Regions from separate parts of the Pseudoalteromonas maris genome, predicted to be linked through region 1. Evidence: predicted binding sites of a transcription regulator. Region 1 holds the regulator's gene; each other region holds the start of a gene.

The links. Region 1 encodes sigma-54, which starts transcription at its own class of promoters, with help from an activator protein. Its sites were predicted from a motif close to GTTGGCACGNNNNTNGNNT; they were not measured.
Region 2: flgJ (flagellar assembly peptidoglycan hydrolase FlgJ) is a predicted target of sigma-54. The motif match lies at 2,730-2,748, and genes of this name have one in related genera.
Region 3: fliE (flagellar hook-basal body complex protein FliE) is a predicted target of sigma-54. The motif match lies at 4,257-4,275, and genes of this name have one in related genera.

What each region holds. Positions count from the first base shown of each region.
Region 1 is NZ_JBMMUF010000003.1:295,156-300,609, forward strand. It holds gene lptB (LPS export ABC transporter ATP-binding protein) at 1-370, shown strand, start outside; gene AAEU32_RS06360 (RNA polymerase factor sigma-54) at 395-1,888, shown strand; gene hpf (ribosome hibernation promoting factor) at 1,914-2,201, shown strand; gene ptsN (PTS IIA-like nitrogen regulatory protein PtsN) at 2,203-2,649, shown strand; gene rapZ (RNase adapter RapZ) at 2,708-3,553, shown strand; gene AAEU32_RS06380 (HPr family phosphocarrier protein) at 3,556-3,825, shown strand; gene mgtE (magnesium transporter) at 3,921-5,279, shown strand; gene AAEU32_RS06390 (VOC family protein) at 5,328-5,454, opposite strand, start outside.
Region 2 is NZ_JBMMUF010000001.1:445,133-450,586, reverse strand. It holds gene AAEU32_RS02205 (flagellar basal body rod protein FlgF) at 1-9, shown strand, start outside; gene flgG (flagellar basal-body rod protein FlgG) at 31-819, shown strand; gene flgH (flagellar basal body L-ring protein FlgH) at 874-1,563, shown strand; gene AAEU32_RS02190 (flagellar basal body P-ring protein FlgI) at 1,575-2,669, shown strand; gene flgJ (flagellar assembly peptidoglycan hydrolase FlgJ) at 2,784-3,740, shown strand; gene flgK (flagellar hook-associated protein FlgK) at 3,744-5,454, shown strand, end outside.
Region 3 is NZ_JBMMUF010000001.1:417,580-423,033, reverse strand. It holds gene AAEU32_RS02070 (hypothetical protein) at 1-30, shown strand, start outside; gene AAEU32_RS02065 (biotin/lipoyl-containing protein) at 284-697, opposite strand; gene AAEU32_RS02060 (DNA-3-methyladenine glycosylase I) at 849-1,430, opposite strand; gene AAEU32_RS02055 (sensor histidine kinase) at 1,616-2,731, shown strand; gene AAEU32_RS02050 (sigma-54-dependent transcriptional regulator) at 2,724-4,133, shown strand; gene fliE (flagellar hook-basal body complex protein FliE) at 4,314-4,643, shown strand; gene fliF (flagellar basal-body MS-ring/collar protein FliF) at 4,663-5,454, shown strand, end outside.

The DNA of each region.
Region 1 (5,454 bases):
GAGTTTGCTTGATGAGTTCAACATTCAGCACATTCGAGAATCACAGGGGATGGCTTTATCAGGCGGTGAACGCCGTCGCGTCGAAATTGCTCGCGCATTAGCCGCAAATCCGAAATTTATCCTGTTAGATGAACCTTTTGCTGGTGTCGACCCTATTTCGGTGTTAGATATAAAGAAAATTATTGAACACCTCCGTAATCGTGGCATTGGCGTACTTATCACTGACCACAATGTGCGTGAAACATTAGACGTGTGTGAAACAGCTTACATCGTTTCTCATGGTGAATTGATCGCCTCAGGGAGTCCTGAGGAGGTTCTGGCAGACCAAACCGTTCGTGATGTGTATTTAGGTGAACAATTTAGGTTATAACAATAAAAAGGATTGTTAGAGTACATGAGGCAATCATTACAGCTGCGCTTAGGCCAGCAATTAACAATGACTCCACAACTGCAGCAGGCCATTCGCCTGTTGCAACTCAGTACTTTGGATCTCCAGCAAGAAATTCAAGAAGCGCTAGACGCAAACCCTCTGCTTGAAGTCGAAGAGGAAAGTTATTCAGATAACAATGACAAGTCTGATAATGACCAAGACTCTCACAGCAATGGCGAAGACAAAAATGAGGTAGAAACTCAAACTTCAGACCAAATGGAGAGTTCTGATGCCATGAGCAGCGAGTCTATGGGCGATGACTTGCCCATGGATGTGTCGTGGGATGAATACATTAGCGCGGCCCCCGTGGCCTCTGCAGGCCCCATGCCTGATGACGAATCTGTGTATCAAGGTGAAACAACTGAAACCTTGCACGATTACTTGATGTGGCAACTCCAACTCACACCGTTTAGTCCAATTGATGAAGCCATTGCAACGGCTATCATTGAGGCCATCGACGATAACGGCTTACTGACGGTAACAACCGAAGACTTACTTGAAAGCCTTAATCACGAAGAGCAAGAAGAAGAGATTGAATTAGACGAAATTGAGGCGGTACTCAAACGTATTCAGTTATTTGATCCCGTGGGAATAGGCGCGCGCTCATTACAAGAATGCTTGTTGATCCAGCTCAATCAATTTTCACCTCAAACCCCTTGGCTTAGAGAAACGAAAGAGGTAATTTGTAATTACATTGATTTGCTAGGAAATCGCGACTATCGCACCTTGATGAAAAAGACTAAGCTTAAAGAAGCGCAGTTAAAAGAGGTGATGACACTGATACATAGTCTGAATCCAAAACCCGCCGCGACCATCGTTCGCGAAGAGTCGGAATACGTGATACCTGATGTGTCAGTGAAAAAAGTAAAGGGCCGCTGGGTGGTTGAATTGAACCCAGACAGCATGCCTAAAATACGCGTTAACGATCACTACGCTTCACTAGGGCGTAACTGTAAATCACAAAGTGACAGCCAATTTATTCGCTCTCACTTACAAGAGGCAAAATGGTTTATAAAGAGCCTGGAACAACGCAATGATACGCTACTCAAAGTAACTAATTGCATTGTTCAACAACAGCAGGCATTCTTTGAACATGGCGAAGAAGCGATGAAACCAATGGTCCTCAACGATGTGGCAGAAATGGTTGAAATGCACGAGTCAACAATCTCGCGCGTTACCACTCAGAAATACATGCACACACCTCGGGGAATATTTGAGCTTAAGTACTTCTTCTCCAGCCATGTGAATACTGAAAACGGAGGTGAATGCTCATCCACAGCGATAAGAGCATTGATCAAGAAGCTAGTAGCCGCTGAAAACCCAGCTAAGCCATTGAGCGATAGCAAAATTGCGGACATACTTGCAGAGCAAGGAATTAAAGTGGCTCGAAGAACGATTGCAAAATATCGTGAATCGTTAGCCATTCCACCGTCAAATCAGCGTAAAAGCTTGATATAGACGCAAGACAAGAAGGAAAATGCTTATGCAATTAAATCTTACCGGTCGTCATGTTGAAATCACAGACTCTCTTCGTAACTATGTAAATAGCAAATTTGCAAAACTTGAGCGTCATTTTGACCATATCAATAATGTGCATGTCATCCTTGATATTGAGAAACTCACACAAAAAGCAGAAGCAACTCTTCACGTAAATGGTGGCGAACTGTTCGCAACCGCGGAGCATCAAGATATGTATGCGGCGATCGATGGCCTTATCGACAAATTGGATCGTCAAGTAATCAAACATAAAGAGAAATTGTCTCGACACTAATATGAGCCTAGAACATATTTTCTCAAAGGACTGCAGCAAAGCTGCGGTCCTTTTTAATAGCAAAAAAAGAATGCTGGAGTACCTTGCTCAGGTTGCTCATCAACATGCGCCTCACTTGAGCGAGCAAACACTGCTCGATGCGTTTTTAACGCGTGAAAAATTAGGTAGCACCGGCATAGGCCGCGGCATTGCTATCCCTCATGGCCGTTTGGAAGGCCTTGATGAAATCATCGCTTTAGTCGTTACCAGCAAAGAAGCCATCAATTTTGATGCGATTGATAACCGCCCTGTAGATATTTTTGTCGCACTGCTCGTACCAGATAACCAATGTGACCAACATCTCAAGACCTTAGCGAAAATAGCTGATAAACTCAAAGATAAACAACTGTGTAAACAACTTAGAGCCGTCACAAGCGATCAAGAGTTGTTTGAGCTGATCATCACCTAATTCTACTGCGTATAAGTGTGATGATTATTACGCATATATGCTTAGTGAGGGGTTAGAAATGGACTTGATAATCGTCAGTGGCCGTTCGGGATCAGGCAAATCCGTAGCGTTACGAGTTTTGGAAGACTTGGGCTACTACTGTGTTGATAATATCCCTGTTAACTTACTCCCCTCTCTGGTGCGCAGCGTCTCTGATAGTTACGACAAAATAGCGGTCAGCATTGACGTACGTAACTTACCCAAAGAAGAACAAGAGTTTAGCGATATCCTTGGATACCTACCTGAGTTCTCAAAGCCATCATTATTTTACCTCGATAGCGATGAGCAAACACTCATAAAGCGGTTCTCTGAAACTCGCCGTTTACACCCTCTATCAATGCAAAATTTGCCACTGGATATCGCCATCAAGGAAGAGAAAAAGTTGCTCGATGTGCTTATCTCACACGCAAACTTCATCATTGATACCAGTGAGCTGAGTGTGCATCAATTAGCAGAGATGATCCGCGAAAAGGTTATGGGCAAAAAGGACAAACCCTTGCTTATTACCTTTGAATCATTTGGCTTTAAACACGGTATTCCAAAAAATGCTGACTATGTATTCGATGCGCGTTTCCTCCCTAACCCGCACTGGGAGCCTGATTTAAAACCGCTAACTGGCCTTGACCAACCCGTGAAAGATTACCTTTCTAGCGACAGCATAGTGCAAAAATTTACCTGGCAGATTCAAACATTTGTACAAACGTGGCTGCCTCATCTCGAGCGCAACAATCGTAGTTATTTGACCATAGCCATTGGCTGTACGGGAGGTCAGCATCGTTCAGTATACCTAGCTCAAACGCTCGGTGAGCGCTTCATGGATACCTACCCTAATGTCAAAATACGTCATCGCGAACAGGAAAAGTAACGGTGAAAGAAGGTACTTTCGTTATTCAAAACAAACTCGGCTTACATGCAAGAGCGGCATCACAACTTGCGCAGCTAGCCATGAGTTTTGATGCTAAAATAACTCTTTATCAAGGTGATAAAAGTGCTGAAGCAGACAGTGTGTTAGCCTTGTTGCTCCTAGAAAGCGGTCAAGGCAAAGAAGTGCATGTAGTATGTGAAGGAGAAGATGAAGACGCTGCACTTACCGCTGTAGGTATGTTAATTGCCGAAAAGTTCCACGAACAAGAATAGTACCTATTTACGTTTGGTATCTTAGCGCTAGTTAAGATACAATATTCAAGCGCTTATCAGCGCGTTTCTTCCAGTTTTATCATTAAGGGAAGCCTATGCCAGAAGCCTATGAACAAGAAAATCCGCTCCAACCACTTCAGGAAATCACTGAAGCCTTAAGCAGCGGTCAATTTGTTCATGTTCGCCGGCTTCTCGCGAAAACAGCTCCCAGTGATACCGCATTACTTTTAGAATCTTCGCCACACAAAACCCGTTTTAAGGTTTGGTCACTTGTAGACCCTGATGTTCAGGGTGATGTACTTGAAGAGCTCTCAGAAGACGTACGTTTAAGCATTATTGCTCGAATGGAGCCTGAGCACATTGCTGCTGCTACCGAAGACATGGATGACGATGACCTCGGTGAAGTACTTCGGAGCCTGCCTGAGCCCGTTTATAAAGATGTAATCGAGGCCATGGACATTCAAGACAGGGATCGTGCAACGACGGCCTTGTCATATCAAGAGCGCTCAGCGGGTGCATTGATGAACACCGATACGGTGACCATTCGTCCTGACGTGTCAATTGATGTGGTATTGCGATATCTGCGTTTACGAGGCGAGCTGCCAGAGGGTACCGATGAGCTTTATGTTGTTGATAAGGACAACTGCTTTTTAGGTTCTATGCCGCTATCGGCGCTACTGACGACCATGCCCGATGCAATCGTCCGTGATGTGATGGATGATGAGTGTGAGTCTATTCCCATCACCATGGACGAGTCTGAAGTTGCACAACTGTTCGAGCGTCATAACTGGATTTCAGCACCGGTAGTGGACGAACAAGCCCACCTACTTGGGCGTATCACCATCGATGACATCGTTGACGTTATTCGTGAAGGCGCCGAGCACAGCATGTTGAGTTTGGCAGGTCTAGATGATGAAGAGGATACCTTTGCTCCTGTAGTGAAAAGTACCAAGCGTCGCTCTGTTTGGTTAGGTGTAAACCTGCTTACTGCCATGCTCGCTGCGTTTGTTGCCAGCTTCTTTGAGAGCACCTTGGGTATTCTCCCTTTTCTTGCCGTATTGAATGGTATTGTGCCCTCAATGGGTGGTGTTGCGGGTTCGCAAACACTGACCCTTGTTATCCGTGGTCTTGCTTTGGGGCATATTAACGATACCAACCAGAAGTTCATTCTTACCAAAGAGCTCGCTATCGGTGCGCTTAACGGGGTGCTGTGGGCTGTTCTGATAGGCAGTGCCATCGCCTTGTGGAAATGGGACTTAACCATTGGTTTGGTGATCGCCTTCGCCATGTTCATGAACTTACTCGCTGCGGGTATTGCTGGTGCAGTAATACCTCTGATCCTCAAACGCATGAACATCGACCCTGCACTAGCAGGTAACGTAGTGCTGACCACAGTGACGGATATTGTGGGTATTTTTGCTTTCCTCGGCACCGCGACTTGGTTCTTAATTTGAGCTCAGAATTAAAATGAGCTCGGTCACTATCGAGCTCTTTATACTCTACTAAAGCTCATTATTTCTTAGCTCGGGTATATCGCTAAGATACTGCACAAACTCCACTTCAAACCCTGCAGGGTCTAAAAAGTATACGTTACGACGATATGGATTATCGGCACCTTGTTTAGCAATT
Region 2 (5,454 bases), on a different contig from region 1:
ATTATTTAATATTAGCGAGGAGTTATCACTATGAACCCTGCATTATGGATCAGTAAAACCGGCCTAGATGCCCAACAAACCGATATTTCGGTGATTTCAAATAACCTCGCTAATGCGAGTACCGTCGGCTACAAAAAGAGCCGTGCGATTTTTGAAGACTTACTTTACCAAAATATAAATCAGCCTGGTGGTCGTTCATCAGCTGACACCGAAATGCCCTCAGGTTTAATGTTGGGTGCCGGTGCTAAAGTCGTGGCAAACCAAAAGAACTTCTCTCAAGGGAACATGCTCAGTACCGAGAATTCGCTTGATTGGATGATCCAAGGCCAAGGCTTTTTCGAGGTGTTACTGCCTGATGGCAATATTGCCTACAGTCGAAACGGGCAATTCACAACTGATGAAGACGGTCGCATTGTGACCAGTGGCGCAGGCTTCCCAGTTCAGCCAGAAATGAACGTGCCTGATGATGCCCAGTCCATCACTATCTCGCAAGAAGGTGAAGTGTCGGTGCGTATTGCAGGTCAGCCAGACAATGTCGTTATTGGCCAATTGGTGATCAGCGACTTTATTAACCCAACCGGTCTTGAGCCTATGGGCCAAAACCTCTACACCGAAACTGCGGTGAGCGGCGCGCCTGTGCAGGGTAACCCGGGTGTTGATGGTCTTGGCATTATCGTGCAAGGAGCGCTGGAGACATCAAATGTAAATGTCACCGAAGAGCTGGTGAATCTTATTGAAACGCAGCGCATCTATGAGATGAACTCAAAAGTTATTTCATCAGTAGATCAGATGCTTAGTTATATTAATCAGCAACTGTAAGGCGGCTTAATTATGGCTAGGTTAACAATACAGAGCATGACAACGTCATCGACTATGTCGTTTGCCAGTGCCCTAGCAATAGTAGCTAGTGCGCTACTCACCAGCGGCTGCGTATCTACACAAAATGAAACTGTGGTTGAGAACGACCCCTATTATGCGCCTATGTATCCGCAAGAAGCACCGGCGAGCATGACCACCTCCGGTGGCTTGTTCAACCCGATGCTCAGTAATGATCTTTATGCGGATAAAAAGGCATTGCGCACGGGCGATATCATTACCGTGGTGTTACGCGAGTCAACACAAGCGTCGAAAACAGCGAAAACTGAAACCGACCGAGAAACGGACATTAGCTTAGATCCGGTCATTGGTTTAGGCGGTAACCCTGTGAATATCGGCAATGATAGCATTGGGCTTGGTGTGGGCAGTAGTAACTCCTTTACGGGTGAAGGTAAGTCCAATCAGTCAAATAGCCTATCGGGTAATATTTCCGTGAATGTGATGCGCGTTTTACCCAACGGTAACTTGGTCATTCGCGGTGAAAAATGGTTGACGCTCAACACCGGACAAGAATTCATTCGTTTGGAGGGCATTGTTCGCCCTGCTGATGTCAGTGCGGGCAATACCGTCGAGAGTAACCGTATCGCCAATGCGCGTATTCAGTACTCAGGTAAGGGTGATATGCAAGAAAGTCAAAGTGCTGGCTGGCTATCGCGCTTCTTTATGAGCACGCTGTTCCCGTTCTAAGGAGAATGATTATGCAATGGCTAAAAGTAATTTTAGTGTTATCACTGAGCGTCATATCAACCACAAGCTTCGCAGAGCGCGTCAAAGATGTTGCTATGGTTGAAGGTGTGCGTAGTAACCAGCTAGTAGGTTATGGTCTCGTTGTTGGTTTGCCGGGAACGGGTGAGAAAAACCGCTATACGCAACAAAGCTTTAAAGCCATGCTCAATGGTTTTGGCATCACGCTTCCTGCAAACTTACAACCAAAAATTAAAAATGTTGCTGCGGTGGCGGTGCATGCGGATATGCCAGCCTTTATAAAGCCGGGGCAAACAATGGATGTTACCGTTTCATCTATAGGTAGCGCACAAAGCTTGCGTGGCGGTACCTTGTTACAAACTTTTCTAAAAGGTGTTGATGGTAATATTTACGCCATGGCACAGGGTAGTTTGGTTGTTGGTGGCTTGGGAGCACAAGGCCTTGATGGTAGCCAAGTAGTGATCAATACCCCGACGGTAGGGCGTATTGCTAATGGTGCAACGGTAGAGCGTGCTATCCCGAGTCCATTTACCCAAGGCGATTTTATTACTTTTAATCTAAATCGCCCTGACTTCACGACTGCCAAACGCCTCTCAGACACCATTAATAACTTGGTGGGCCCAGATACCGCAATGGCAATGGATGCTGCGTCGGTGCGAGTGATGGCACCTCGAGATGTATCTCAACGCGTCGCATACCTATCGACGCTCGAGAATCTAGAATTTGAACCGGCTGATAACGCAGCCAAAATCATCGTAAATTCACGCACTGGCACGATTGTTATTGGTAAGAACGTGAAGCTCCAACCTGCGGCCATCACCCATGGTGGGCTTACTGTTACTATCTCTGAGAATCAAGAAGTGTCACAGCCTAACGCATTGGCAGGTGGTGACACTGTGGTCACTAATCAAAGCATTATTGATGTGCGCCAAGATGACTCGCGGGCGTTTGTCTTTGACCCCGGTGTGAGTTTAGATGACTTGGTGCGGGCAATAAATGAAGTAGGTGCTGCGCCCGGTGACTTAATGGCGATTCTTGAGGCGCTCAAAGAAGCAGGGGCAATTAATGGCCAGTTGGTGGTGATTTAAGCTCCCACGCACAGATACAAGTAACTGTATTGACCAACCAAAGCCCGCGACTGCGGGCTTTTTGGTATGTATATTGCAAAGAATTCATTATGTCGTCACAAGATTGTCAGCATGATGGATGCAAATCAACTACAACAGCAAAGTGTTTTTGACTTAACTAGCTTGGATAAGTTGCGCCAAGACGCCCTAAAACAGCCCAAAGGCAGTGATGGCGAACGTCAGGCGTTGAAGCAGGCTGCACAGCAATTTGAATCTATCTTTACACAAATGCTGCTCAAAAGTATGCGCCAAGCGAATGCTGCGTTTGAGGATGAAAATAACCCATTCAACGCTAGCAGCGTCAAATATTTTCAAGATATGCATGATCAACAATTGGCCAGTGAACTCTCAAATAATGGTTCCTTGGGACTTGCTGACTTAATCGTGCAACAACTCTCGCCGCAGCAAAATAACTTTATGCCAGCAAGTGCACTTCGCGGGGGGCAAAAGTTTGCACCTGATGCATCGTTGCCAAGTGCTGAGCAACCAGCCAAGACAAAACGCTCATCTGAAGCGCAACAACAGCAAGCACCATCATTTACTAATGCTAAAGAATTTATTGACGGTGTTTGGCAGTTTGCTCAGCAGGCGGCTGAAAAAATTGGTGTTCATCCAGGTGTGATGATTGCTCAAGCGGCGCTCGAGACTGGTTGGGGTAAACATATTATTACTGCGGCGAATGGCCAAAGTTCTAACAATCTTTTCAATATCAAGGCGCACCGAGATTGGCAGGGCAGCAGCATTGCCAAAACCACCGTTGAGTATGAACAAGGTGTGGCGGTGAGAAAAAAAGAGCCGTTTCGGGTGTATGACTCATTGCAGCAAAGCTTTGATGACTTTGTTTCTTTTTTGCAGTCAAACCCTCGTTATCAGCAGGCGTTAGACGTAGCAGACAAACCAGCTGCTTTTATTGATGCCATTAGCGAAGCGGGTTACGCCACAGATCCACATTATGCGAGCAAGGTTAAGAGGGTGCTCGCACAACCTGAATTAAAGGCTTTGGTAGGCGATCTACTAGGCCTTGGAGACTAAATCATGTCATTTAGCTTACTTAATATTGCCAGCTCAGGTATTCGTGCAAACACAGAGTTGCTCAATACCACGAGTAAGAACATTGCTAACGTTAATACCGAAGGGTATGTGCGTGAGCGCACTGAGCACAGCACCATATTTGATAACCAAGTTGGTCGTGGAGAAACCTTTCGTTTGCTCAATGAGTTTGCTCAGCGCCAGTTAAACCGTGATACCTCCAACCGCTCTTTCTTTGAGCGTTTTATGGAAGAGGCGCAGCGTGTAGACAGCCAGTTTTCAGAAGAATCAAACAGCTTGTCGACACAGCTAAACGGTATGTTCAATAACCTGCAAGAGGCACTCAATCAGCCCTCGAGCAGTGTGACCCGCTCGTTGTTCTTTACTAATGCGCAAAACTATGTGGACCAATTAAACCGCCTTGGCGGCATGGTTGCGCAGCAGCAAACAATCGTCAATGATCAGGTGTCAATTCTTGCTGGCGAAGCCAACGAGCTCATTGAAAAAATCAGTGAGCTTAATATCGAGATTGCTGGTGTACATGGTACTGACGCCCAAGATCAAGCCAGCACCGTGTATAACGAGCGCGACAAAGCGATTAAAGAGCTGTCTGAACTCATGAACGTTGAGACATTAGACGGACAAAATGGCGAAAAGCTGGTGTTTATGAGCACCGGTGAGGCCATTGTTATGGAAAACGGCACTTTTAACCTGTTTTCGTTACGTGGCGACCCTGATCCTAACCTTAAAGAGTTGCGATTGGATGTGACAAAAGGCGACGCCATCAGTTTAGAAGTTGATGCCAGCGCACTGAGAGGGGAGATTGGTGGCATATTAGCGTACCGCGACGAAGTACTTATTCCTGCGCAAAATCAGCTTGGCCAACTCGCACTGTCGCTAGCGGATGCCTTCAATCAACAGAATCACCTCGGGATGGATGCCAACGGCGAAATTGGTGAAGACCTCTTTATTTTACCCACTGCTAACGGCTTGGCGCACACAACCAATACAGGGACAGCTGATTTGGTCGCATCGCTAGAGCCTGGTTTTGGTGCCAATATCCCCGCTACTGATTTTCGTATTACGTACACCTCAGCGACCACCGTTGAGATTGTACCTTTGAATAACAAAGGTGAACCTGTTGGTACACCGTCAACAGCGGATATTGTTGCTGGCGTCATTGACTCAACAACGGTCACCAGTGGTGAATCTTTTGGCTTGCAAATCAATGTGACTGGTGCCGGTGCCGCAGGGGATGAATTTGATATCAAGCTCAATGCTGCAGCTGCAACGCAAATGGAGTTGGCGACAATGCGCCCTGAAAAGTTGGCGTTAGCTTTACCTATTCGTACCTCCACCTCGATAAACAACATTAGTGAAGCATCCATCTCACCAGGAGAAGTGACTGATATTGCTAATTCGACGGGGATCACAATAGGTCCACCACCGAGCTTAACCAATGGCCCAATCACGTTAGTAAAAACAGCCAATTCCAATGAATACAGCATTACAGATGGCAATGGCACCACAACATTTACCATTACACCGCCTGCTGACAATATCTTGGCGCAAGCGGGAGCTCCTTATAATACCTATGGCTTCGACTTTAATATTGAAGGCTCACCCCAAGCAGGTGATGAATTTACGCTAGAGTTCAACACCGGTGGCTTTGATGATAACCGTAATGGCTTAAAGCTCTCAGGATTACAATCGCAAG
Region 3 (5,454 bases), on a different contig from region 1:
ATTATGTACTCTTTCAAACCCCAAAAATAGCCCAGTTCATATGGGGGAAAAGGCCAATAAAATTGCCGTAGATCACAGCCATGTGCTACTTGAGCCTAGTATATCTATAATTTAATTTATTATGCAGAATGCGATGACTTAAGGCCAACATGACCGTACTTTGTTAGGTGGTTATTGATAACTGTAGTCAACTGAACCATTGCGCTATCTCTTGCCCAATGACAGGCTTTTTTCTAAACAGTGAAATCATTTCCGACATCCTTGTATGCGGTTTATGAGTCAGTCATGAAAGAGTCAAAATTGCCAAAAGTGTGATCCCAATAAAAAGGCATACTATTATCCAAAGCAATCTGGGGTTATCGAGTAAGAACCGATCATCAAGCTCTTTATTAGCCACTTTTTGAGTATCTTTTTCCACATTTGTCATGTGTATTCGCTGTGCTTGAGCTGCTGACACTTGATGCTGGCGCAGCCTCATTGCGACTTGTTCAGGGGTAACTACTTCTCCTTGGGCAATGAGAATTTGTTCAATGATGCCATCGCAAGGAGCAACAACCTCTAAAATCACTTTATCTGATTCAACGGCAAATAAAATTTGCTCGAATGTAACTATTTGACCTTCATTTACATACACTTTGTTGATGCTTGCGGACGATCCCTGTTCTGGTAGTGAGGGTATTTTAATTTCTTCGCGCATAAGCCTTCCATAGTTGCATTTATGTGGCACACAGGGATCATTGGTAAGCAAGCTTCGGTTATAAATAACACACCTGCACCAACAAATTATCAAGTTACTTTGCAGTAGGCAATTTTAGTTAGGGCTAGTTTATGTGAGTTAAGGTTTATCTTCATTGCTTATACATAGCCAACACTTCTTCTTTGCGAAAACAATCATTGTGATGATCGTTGACCATGCCGCAGGCTTGCATGTGTGCATACACGGTTGTAGAGCCCAGAAACTTAAAACCACGTTTCTTTAGGTCTTTGGCAAACGCATCGGACTGTTCGCTGGTGGCAACATAATCCGCTTTTGAACGAATGGAATTTACACGTGGTTTGTGGCCTACAAACTGCCATTGATAGTCGCTAAAGCTGCCAAATTCGTGCTGAATTTCTAAAAAGCGTTGGGCGTTATTAATGGTTGCGAGAATCTTCAGGCGATTACGCACAATGCCTTCATCATTGAGTAGCCTTTGAATATCTTTATCGTCAAACGCTGCGATTTTGCGGGCATCGAAATTAGCGAATGCGTTGCGATAGTTGTCGCGTTTTTTCAAAATGGTGTACCAGCTCAACCCTGCTTGCGCCGACTCCAAAGTCAAAAACTCAAAAAGGGTATCATCGTCGTATACCGGCACACCCCACTCACTGTCGTGATAGGCAACGTAATCTTCTTTATTTAAATCAACCCAATCGCATCGTTTACACATGTTCTTATCCTTGAAATAGGCGTCTTTATCATCACCCTGTTACCATAGCAGTTAACTGGTTTTATATACAGTGTCATTTTTTTGATTTTAAATTGATAACTCTAAATTATTGATATTTAAGGTTTTTAAAGTTGGTACGCTTTGTGCTTTTGTTTAGAAAACCCTGTGTTTAAGAGAAAGTTACCATGGCATTAGCGAGTGTATTAACCCCGCACATTTTTCCACAAGGACAGTTTGGCTCCGCATTAGCTCACGAGGCCTATATAGGTGAGCTCAGTGATTTGCGTTTGCAGGCCAGTTGGCTTAGCCACCTTGTTGATACTATGCCTGCGGGCGTTGTGGTGCTCGATGGTCAAGGCATGATAGCCAAAGCCAACCAAATTGCCATTGATATGTTAGGTGAGCCACTTGAGGGTGAGAAGTGGTTTAGCATTATTCAGCGCTCGTTCCGTCCCCAGCAAGACGATGGTCATGAGGTGTCATTGCGAGACGGACGTCGTATTAAACTCGAAATTCGTGCTTTGGCTCCTGAGCCAGGGCAGTTAATTCTGATGACAGACCTAACCGAAACGCGTCAATTACAAGCACGCTTAGCACATATGCAGCGCTTAAGTGCGCTCGGTAAGATGGTCGCTACTTTGGCACACCAAGTACGCACGCCACTGTCTGCAGCGATGCTTTACGGCGCTAATTTAGGCTCTGAGCGTCTCAATAGCGAGTCACGTTCGCATTTTCATGAAAAGCTGATGTCGCGATTGAAAGACTTGGAAAACCAAGTGAATGACATGCTGTTGTTTGCTAAAAGCGGCGAGCAACAAGTGGTTGAGCCTATGTCACTGGGTCAACTGCTCAGCGATGTAAAACAAGGTGCGGAAGCAATGTTATGTGAACATGGCGCGCAGTTGCACGTGCAATTGCCAGAGCCAGATGCTGAGGTTATGGGGAATCGCACAGCCCTTGCAAGTGCCATCAACAACCTTATTCATAATAGCCTGCAGGTGATCCCAGAGAATGCGCAAATACACATGAGTGCACAGCGCTGCCAAGAGGATGACACCAAGGTCAATATTATTATTCGTGACAATGGCCCTGGTATTAGCAATGAGCTAAAACACAAGATTTTTGAGCCCTTTTTTACCACCAAACGCCAAGGAACCGGACTAGGTCTTGCGGTTGTTGCATCGGTAATGAGTTCGCACAAAGGGCAGGTATCGATTAAAGATGCAGAGCATGGCGGTGCAGAGTTCATCTTGAGTTTACCGCTATTTAACATTCACCCACAGGAGGACAAACATGAGTAATTATGTCTTAGTGGTCGAGGACGATCCCGGTTTACGCGAAGCGCTGACCGACACGTTGTCGTTAGCTGGCGTGGCGTGTATTGCAGCTAAAAGTGGTGAAGATGCGATCATGATGCTCAAAGAGCATGATGTTTCATTGGTCGTCAGTGATGTACAAATGCCGGGTATTAACGGTATTGAGCTACTTAAAAGCATTAAACTTAACTACCCTGATTTGCCGGTGTTGATGATGACAGCCTATGCCACCATTGATGATGCGGTTGAAGCGATGCGCATGGGCGCAATTGATTATATGGCCAAGCCGTTTGCACCTGAGGTGCTGTTGAACTTGGTTAGTCGCTACTTGCCTGCCGAGGCACCAGCTCACAAAGGGCCTGTGGTGGCGGACGCCAAAAGTTTAGCGCTCCTCGATTTAGCGAATAAAGTGGCTGATAGTGACGCCAGTGTGATGGTCATGGGGCCAAGCGGTAGTGGTAAAGAGGTGCTGGCGCGCTTCATTCACGACCAATCTTCTCGTGCCAATGAACCCTTTATCGCGATTAACTGTGCAGCCATTCCAGAGAATATGCTTGAGTCCACCTTGTTTGGGTATGAAAAGGGCGCGTTTACAGGGGCTATTAATGCCTGCCCGGGTAAGTTTGAACAAGCTCAAAATGGTACCATTTTGCTCGATGAAATTACCGAAATGGATTTAAGCCTGCAAGCAAAGCTATTACGGGTGCTGCAAGAGCGTGAAGTTGAGCGCTTGGGAAGTCGTAAAACCATTGCGTTGAATGTGCGAGTGCTCGCAACATCTAACCGCGATTTGAAAGAAGCGGTGCGTGAGGGAGTATTCCGTGAAGACTTGTTTTACCGCCTTAATGTTTTCCCATTGAAGTGGTTGCCGTTGTGTGAACGTCCTGGGGATATTATTCCGCTAGCGGAGCATTTGCTCGAGCGCCATTGCCAAGCAGCCAAGCAGCCTATTGCGAGTTTAAGCGAGCAAGCTAAAGAACGTCTGTTGTCTCACGCATGGCCGGGTAATGTTCGTGAACTTGAAAACGTTATTCAACGGGCGCTAATTTTAAAATCAGGTGATGTGGTGCAAGAACATGCAATCTACATTGAAGAGTTAGTGCCTGCAGGGGAGCTGCAAACGATGAGTAACGTCCCCGTTGTTGGTCACAGTACTCCCCAAGAGCTGAATGTGCCTGCATCTGCTAATGAGAGTGAGAAGGTGCTCGATGATAGTGCGAGTTTTAAAGATGAACTCAAGAATAAAGAGCATAAAATCATTCTCGATACGCTTAATCGTTTCAACGGTAAGCGTAAAGATGTTGCTGATGCGTTGGGAATAAGTCCGCGCACCTTGCGCTATAAAATTGCGCAAATGCGTGAGCAAGGTATTCAGCTGCCCGCCTAAAATATCATTACGATGCCCAAACCTCGTTTGGGCATTTTTTTGTCAGTCAAAATTCTGCCAGCTCAAAAAGCCAGCAGTGTCAAAAATAAAAGCGCTCAAATCATTGTTTTTATTGGTTTTATTGTTGGCACGCTTAATGCTTTTCATAAACTAAGTTTTATTTAATTTGTGATATGCAAAATGAAAGTTGAAGCCAATTCATTGTTCCAAGAAATGCAAATGCTGACTCAAGAAGCACAAGCAAGAAACCCTCTCAAGCAAGTCGTGCCACAAACAACTACGTCGTCGGCACAGTTTGGCGAACTCCTAAGCAACGCAATTGATACAGTCAATGGTCTACAAAAAGACGCCAAAGCGAAAGTAACGGCTGTGGAAATGGGTGATCGCCGTGTGTCGTTAGCTGAAGCAATGATTGCATCACAAAAATCATCAGTGGCCTTTGAGGCAACCGTGCAAGTGCGTAACAAGCTGGTTGAAGCCTACAAAGACATTATGAATATGCCTGTTTAACGGATAGTGGAGAAAAGTCGTGGCGCAAGCAAACCAATCAACTGATCTCGCTCTGGCGGATGGCGGTGTCGATTTAAGTCCCGGCAACGACAATCATTCGGAGCAAAAGTCAGGATACCTTGGCGCAATGAGCGGTATCGATATGCTGCGTCAGGTGACCTTAATTATTGCTTTGGCTATTTGTGTGGCTATTGCAATCTTCATTATCATTTGGGCGCGCCAACCTGATATGCGCCCGCTCGGCAAGATGCCAACCGAAGAGCTCATTCAAACGCTTGATTTTCTTGATGCACAAAAAATTGATTACGAGCTAGATGGCAATATCGTAATGGTGCCAGATGATGCGTACCAAGATATTAAACTGTCAATGACCCGTGAAGGGTTAACGCAGGGTCCAGACTCAGGCACGGATATTCTCATGCAAGACATGGGTTTTGGTGTGTCACAGCGCTTAGAGCGTGAGCGCCTCAAGCATTCTCGTGAGCAGCAACTTGCGCGTACGATTGAAGAGCTAAACAAGATCACCCGTGCCAAAGTGTTGCTTGCTATCCCTAAAGAAAACGTATTTGCGCGTATCGAGAAAAAGCCTTCTGCAACGGTTGTGGTAACGCTTAAACGTGGCCGTAATCTTAATGGTGAAGAAGTTGATTCGGTAGTTGATATTGTCGCTTCTGCAGTGCAAGGATTATCGCCTTCACGCGTTACCGTAACCGACCAAAATGGGCGTTTACTTAACTCAGGTTCGCAAGACTCACTGTCTGCTCGCTCACGCAAAGAATATGAAATTGAGCGCCAGCGCGAGCAAGAATAT